2 regions of the Bowmanella denitrificans genome follow, and region 2 is predicted to be linked to the other one. Evidence: predicted binding sites of a transcription regulator. Region 2 holds the regulator's gene; the other holds the start of a gene.

What was found. Region 2 encodes MetJ, which represses methionine synthesis genes. Its sites were predicted from a motif close to TAGACGTCTAGACGTCTA; they were not measured.
Region 1: the regulator MetJ is predicted to act here: its motif matches at 1,657-1,674, upstream of serA (phosphoglycerate dehydrogenase).

What each region holds. Positions count from the first base shown of each region.
Region 1 is NZ_BAAAEI010000015.1:58,928-62,343, forward strand. Features, by position in the region: gene ABD028_RS13845 (hybrid sensor histidine kinase/response regulator) at 1-294, shown strand, start outside; gene ABD028_RS13850 (5-formyltetrahydrofolate cyclo-ligase) at 272-877, shown strand; gene rpiA (ribose-5-phosphate isomerase RpiA) at 923-1,576, shown strand; gene serA (phosphoglycerate dehydrogenase) at 1,751-2,980, shown strand; gene ABD028_RS13865 (HigA family addiction module antitoxin) at 3,310-3,416, opposite strand, start outside.
Region 2 is NZ_BAAAEI010000028.1:88,123-91,538, reverse strand. Features, by position in the region: gene ABD028_RS20835 (cupin domain-containing protein) at 1-54, opposite strand, end outside; gene ABD028_RS20830 (SPFH domain-containing protein) at 147-1,082, shown strand; gene ABD028_RS20825 (NfeD family protein) at 1,086-1,550, shown strand; gene ABD028_RS20820 (GNAT family N-acetyltransferase) at 1,547-2,023, shown strand; gene metJ (met regulon transcriptional regulator MetJ) at 2,032-2,358, opposite strand; gene metF (methylenetetrahydrofolate reductase) at 2,515-3,399, shown strand.

The sequences.
Region 1 (3,416 bases), on a different contig from region 2:
CTCTGTTTACTGGCCGACAGCGCCGAGCAGGCCTTTGAATTAATGGCACAGTTCGAACCTGACGCGGTGTTTATGGATATGAATTTACCCGGCATGAACGGTTTGCAAGCCGCCAGCCTGGTGCGTAAGAAGCATCCCAAGCTGCCCGTAGTAATGTTATCTGCGGATTTGCATTTACGTGATATTGCCGGGCAGCAGCAGGCCGCCGAACTTGACTTTTTAAGCAAACCCATGGAAAAACAGGCCATTATTTCTCTACTGGTAGACAGGCTTGAAGCTAAGGAATACGCATAATCCACAGGCCCTGCGCCAGGCATTGCGTCGCAAGCGCCAGGCATTAAGCCCGCAACAACAACAGCAGGCCTCCGCCGCTCTGCTTGAGCAATGCCAGCGATTGGCATCCTTTCAACAGGCCAGCCATGTGGCCCTGTACTTGGCTAATGACGGCGAACTGGACCCTGCACAAGTCATTCAGCATTGCTGGAAAGCAGGCAAAGCTGTGTATTTACCGGTCTTGCATCCTTTTTGTGCCGGCAACCTGCTGTTTATGCGCTATCAGGCCGATAGCCTGATGATTGCCAATCGCTATGGTATTGCCGAGCCTCGCCTGGAATGTCCGGGCCTGTGCCCGGTTGGTCAACTGGATATGCTGTTTACCCCACTGGTGGGCTTTAACCAGCAGGGCAATCGTATGGGCATGGGTGGCGGTTATTATGATCGCACCCTGGCCCCGCTTAAGCGCCAGCCAGCCAATGTAGAGGTAGTGGGCCTGGCACATAACTGCCAGCAATGCGATAGCTTACCCGTGCAGCCCTGGGATATCCCTATGCATAAAATTATAACGCCCGACAAAATCTTTCATTTCCAAAGCCAATAACATTCAGGGATGATATAGCCATAGCTGAAAAAGCCGGACCGAACCATGAACCAGAATGAACTAAAAAAAGCCGCGGCCATGGCCGCACTGGATTTTATCCAAGACGATGCCATTGTGGGTGTCGGCACGGGCTCAACCGTGGCCTACTTTATTGAAGGGCTGGGTAATATAAAGCACAAAGTACAAGGTGCGGTATCCAGTTCTGAAGATTCCACCAACAAACTGAAAGCCCTGGGTATCGAAGTATTTGAGCTCAACAATGTTGATAGCCTGGATATCTATGTGGATGGCGCCGATGAAATCACCGCGCATAAACATATGATCAAAGGCGGCGGCGCCGCCCTGACCCGGGAAAAAATCGTCGCGGCAGTAGCAAAAACCTTTGTTTGCGTGGTTGATCAAAGTAAACAAGTGGATGTACTGGGGCAATTCCCGCTGCCGGTGGAAGTGATCCCCATGGCCCGTTCCTATGTGGCCCGTGAACTGGTCAAACTGGGCGGTGATCCGGTCTGGCGCCAGGGTGTGGTAACCGACAATGGCAATGTGATTCTGGATGTACATAACCTGACCATCCTCAATCCGGTGGAACTGGAAGGCCAGATCAACCAGATTGCCGGGGTAGTAACCAATGGCCTATTTGCCCGGCGCGGGGCCGATATTGTGCTGGTTGCAGGTGCAGGTGGCGTCAAGCAACTCTGAGCCGGATTATGCCGGCGCCCTGGGCGCTGGCCGAAAACGCAGCAAAATTCCCTTTTCCAAAGCATTCAGTTCTGTTATTTTAGCCGTCCAGACGCCTATTAAGCAGAATGAACAGGCCGGTATCAAGCCTGCGCCATTCAATCCCAAAGCACGCAAACCAAGTTGGAAAGTTCGATGAGCAAAGTGTCACTGCCAAAAGACAAGATCCGTATTCTGTTATTGGAAGGGTTGCACCAAAGCGCCCTGGAAACCCTCAAAGCCAACGGCTACACCAATATCGAATACCTGAAGACCTCCCTTCCCGAAGCCGAGCTTATTGAAAAAATCCAGGATGTGCATTTTATCGGTATCCGCTCCCGCACTCAGCTAACTGAGTCGGTGATTGATGCCGCGCAGAAATTGGTGGCCATTGGCTGCTTCTGTATCGGCACCAACCAGGTGGATTTAGATGCCGCCCAGCGCCGTGGTATTCCGGTGTTTAATGCGCCCTTCTCTAATACCCGTTCGGTAGCGGAGCTGGTGCTAGGCGAAATTCTGCTGCTGCTACGCGGTATTCCGCAGAAAAATGCCCAGTGTCATCGCGGCGGTTGGGACAAAAGTGCGGTGGGTTCGTTTGAAGCGCGCGGCAAAACCCTGGGCATTATCGGCTACGGCCATATCGGCACCCAGCTCAGCATTATGGCCGAGCATATTGGTATGCGCGTGCAGTTTTACGATATCGAAGACAAACTGGTACTGGGCAATGCCCGCCAGATCAAAAGCCTGAATCAATTGCTGAAAACCTCAGACGTGATCAGCCTGCATGTGCCGGAAACCCCACAAACCAAAAATATGATAGGCCCGGCCGAATTGGATGCCATGAAGCAGGGGGCGATTTTAATTAACGCTTCACGCGGTACGGTAGTGGATATCGATGCCCTGGCCGACAGCATTAAAGAGAAAAAGCTCTCCGGTGCTGCCATTGATGTGTTCCCGGTCGAGCCCAAATCCAATGACGAAGAATTTATGTCGCCGCTGCGTGGCCTGGATAATGTACTGCTGACTCCACATGTGGGTGGCTCTACTCAGGAAGCGCAGGAAAATATCGGCATTGAAGTGGCCGGTAAACTGGCTAAATATAGCGACAACGGCTCTACCCTGTCGGCGGTCAATTTCCCGGAAGTATCATTGCCGGAGCATCGCGGCCGCTCACGCCTGCTGCATGTGCACCGCAATATTCCCGGCGTGCTGACCAAGATCAACCAGGCCTTTGCCGAGATGGATATCAATATCGCCGCCCAGTATCTGCAAACCAATCCTGAAATTGGTTATGTGGTAATTGATGTGGACTCTGATGACGCTGACCAGGCGTTTCAGCGTTTAATGACAATTGAAGGCACGATTAAGACCCGCATTTTGCATTGATTTTTGCTCCCTGCCGGGAGCCGGATTGTTTGAAATGCCGTTCACTTGGTGAACGGCATTTTTTGTCTTGGGTATGCATTAGTTTAGAAAAACCACAGAGGCACAGAGAACACAGAGTGAACTAGCTTCTATTTGGGGTTTTGTTTTCTCTGTGACCTCTGCGTCTCTGCGGTGACAACGTATCTTTGCCGAAGCCATTATTCACCGCTGAGGCGCAGAGAACACGGAGTTTGTACTAGCTTATATTGGGGGTTTTGTTTTCTCTGTGACCTCTGTGTCTCTGTGGTGACAACGCATTTTTTGCGGAGGATAAAGCAGCTTGGGCCGCGTCAGGCTGCAACAAGCTTCTTCACATTAAGCTCTTTGCGATGCTGTTCGGCATGCCAAAGTTGATATTGAGACTGCTGAATTAACCAGCTTTCTGCCGAGGTATCGA
Region 2 (3,416 bases):
AGGGTGAGGCTTAAGCGCAAACTGGCTGATCAGTTGTTCCTTACTAGGGGACATGATGATGCTTCCTGATTGAAATTAGTCATTGTCAGTGCTCTGGCACTGAACTATGTTAGGCGGAATTTAGTGGAACGTCATTGGAGAAAAATATGGATATACTGTTTGACTACATTTTACGTATTGAGACCTTTCTACTGATTTTTGTGGTGGTGGTATTAAAATCCGCCATTATCTTTGTCCCTCAGAATCGGGCTTATCTGATTGAGCGATTTGGTAAATACCAGACCACCCGCGAAGCCGGACTGAATTTTATCGTACCTTTTATTGACCGGATTGCCGCCGACCGCTCGCTGAAAGAGCAGGCCGTGGATGTGCCGGAACAAAGCGCTATTACCCGTGACAACATCTCTCTTAAGGTGGATGGGGTGCTGTATTTCCGGGTGCTGGATCCCTACAAGGCCACCTATGGGGTGGATGATTATATCTTTGCCGTGACTCAGTTGGCGCAAACCACTATGCGTTCAGAGCTGGGTAAAATGGAACTGGATAAAACCTTTGAAGAGCGTGATCAACTTAACACTAATATCGTATCAGCCATAAACGAAGCCTCTGGCCCCTGGGGCATCCAGGTGATGCGCTATGAAATTAAAGACATTGTGCCACCGCATTCGGTTATGGAAGCTATGGAAGCGCAAATGAAGGCGGAACGAGTCAAAAGGGCACAGATCCTGGAATCTGAAGGTGACAGGCAAGCGGCTATTAACCGTGCCGAGGGTGAAAAAGCTTCAGTGGTACTGGCCGCCGAAGCGGACAAAGCAGAGCAGGTGCTGCGCGCTGAGGGTGAAGCCAAAGCTATTCTGGCGGTGGCAGAGGCGCAGGCCGAAGCATTGCGACTGGTGGGCGAAGCGGCCAACACAGAACAAGGCCAGAAGGCGATTCAACTGGATCTGGCCACTAAGGCCATTGAAGCCAAACAAGCCATTGCTAAAGAGTCCTCAGTGGTGTTGCTACCAGACAGTGGGACTGATGCCGCGTCAATGGTAGCGCAGGCCATGACCATTATCGAGAATATAAAAAAGGGGTAACCGATGGACCTACTGAATCAGCATCTGGCCGAGAGTCTGATGGTGTTAGGCCTGGCACTGCTGGCCGTTGAAGTACTGATCCTGGGCTTTGCCACCTTTGTGTTGTTCTTTATTGGCCTGGCAGCGCTGGCCACCGGGCTGATGATGTATCTTGGCTTGCTTGGACAGGATATGTTCAGCGCTCTGGCCAGCCTCGCCGTGTTGAGTGCCTTGTTTGCGTTGTTGTTGTGGAAGCCGCTAAAAAATATGCAGGCGAAAGGAAAACCGGTACAGGTACAAAGTGATCTGATCGGGCATCAGTTTGCAGTTACCGAGGCACTGCAGCCAGGTAAGAGTTTTGAGTATCGTTATTCAGGTATTGCTTGGCAGGTACACAGTCAGCAACATTTAACAGCTGGGCAGACGGTGCAGGTGGTTAAAGTGTCGGTAGGGCGTTTGGATGTTGCACCTGTGCAGGACGTGTCGTGATAAATCTTCGTCTGGCCCAGGCGGGCAATGAGGATAAAAGTTACTTCTGGCGGCATTATCAGCAGGCCATGCGTGGACATATTGAAAGTCAGTGGGGATGGGATGAGAACTGGCAGCGTCAGGATTTTGCTAAGCGCTGGCAGGATAATCAAAATCTATTGGTGGTATCTGGCCACCTCAATCTTGGTTATATTCAGCTCTGCCAACGTCCAAAGCATGGCCTATATATTACGATGCTGATTATGGCACCACAATGGCGCAATAAGGGAATTGGACGTAGGTTGCTATTGCAATTGCTTAAGGTCTATCAGGCTCAAGAGTTAACACTCAGGGTGTTTCGTTGTAATCAGCAAGCTCTGCAATTTTATGTAAATGCTGGCTTCTGCGTAAGTGCGGAAGAACCGGACTTTTATTTGTTGCAGGCAGGGGCAAAGGCGTTGCAAACGGCCCAACCGGAAGTCAGGCTCGCTTAACGTTATTTTCAGTCTTCCTCGGCTTCCACTGCGTCAACATCAATACCCATTTTTTCCATAATTTTGCGTGCTTCTGCCGGAATACGATGAGGATTGTCTTTCTGCAGATCGGCATCATTGGGTAGGGGTTGCCCGGTAAACGCATGCAGAAATGCTTCACACAGCAACTCCGAATTCGTGGCGTGACGTAAATTGTTGATCTGTCTGCGCGTCCGCTCATCGGTTAGTACTTTGAGTACGTTCAATGGAATGGACACGGTAATTTTTTTTACCTGCTCGCTCTTTTTTCCATGCTCGGCGTAGGGATGAATATACTCGCCATTCCATTTAGCCATGTTTCTGCCTGTTTTATTTTAAGTTAGATGGCAAAATTCTAACCGCTGGCAGGATTCAGTCAATCTGGAAGTCCAAACATCTTGATGTCTGGGCGGAATACAAGTAGATTTAGCCATCTAAACGTCCAAAATCCAGAGCTTATTCCAGGAGTCACTATGGTTTCCTATGCCCAGGGCATTGATGCGCTGAACAATTCCTTGTCTGAATTGCGCAATATCAATGTGTCTTTTGAATTTTTCCCGCCTAAAACTGAGCAAATGGAACAAACTCTGTGGCATTCAGTGCAGCGCCTGGCACCCCTTAAGCCAGCTTATATGTCGGTGACTTATGGTGCGAACAGTGGCGAGCGGGATCGTACCCATGATGTGGTGAAACGTATCCAGGCCGAGACCGGTGTGGCGGCCGCGCCACATTTGACCTGTGTGGATGCCAGCCGAGAAGAGCTTAAGCAAATCGCCCATGACTACTGGCAGGCTGGTATTCGTAAGATTGTTGCCCTGCGCGGTGATTTGCCTAAAGGCGTGGACAAAACCGAGCTGTATGCGGCGGATCTGGTGGCGTTACTGAAAGATGTGGCGGATTTCGATATTGCCGTGGCGGCGTATCCGGAAATTCACCCTGAAGCGCCTAATGGCCAGTTTGACTTGCTGAATCTGAAACGTAAGGCCGAAGCCGGTGCAAGTTCGGCTATTACGCAGTTTTTCTTCGATGCCGAAGTGTTTCTGCGCTTTCGTGACCGGGCCGCAGCCGCAGGAATAGATTTGGAAATCATCCCCGGTATTTTGCCGGTAACGAATTACAATACTCTGGTGCGTTTTGCCGGTATGACCAATGTGCATGTGCCAAACTGGTTGCATAAGATGTATGAAGGTCTGGACGATAATGACCAGACCACCCGTAATCTGTTGGGTGCCAGCATTGCTATGGATATGGCGCGTATTCTGGCCAAAGAAGGGGTGCGTAACTTCCATTTTTATACGCTGAATCGCTGTGAGCTCAGCTATGCGATTTGTCATATGCTGGGTTTGCGAGCCGACTAAGTAAACATTAGTTTGAC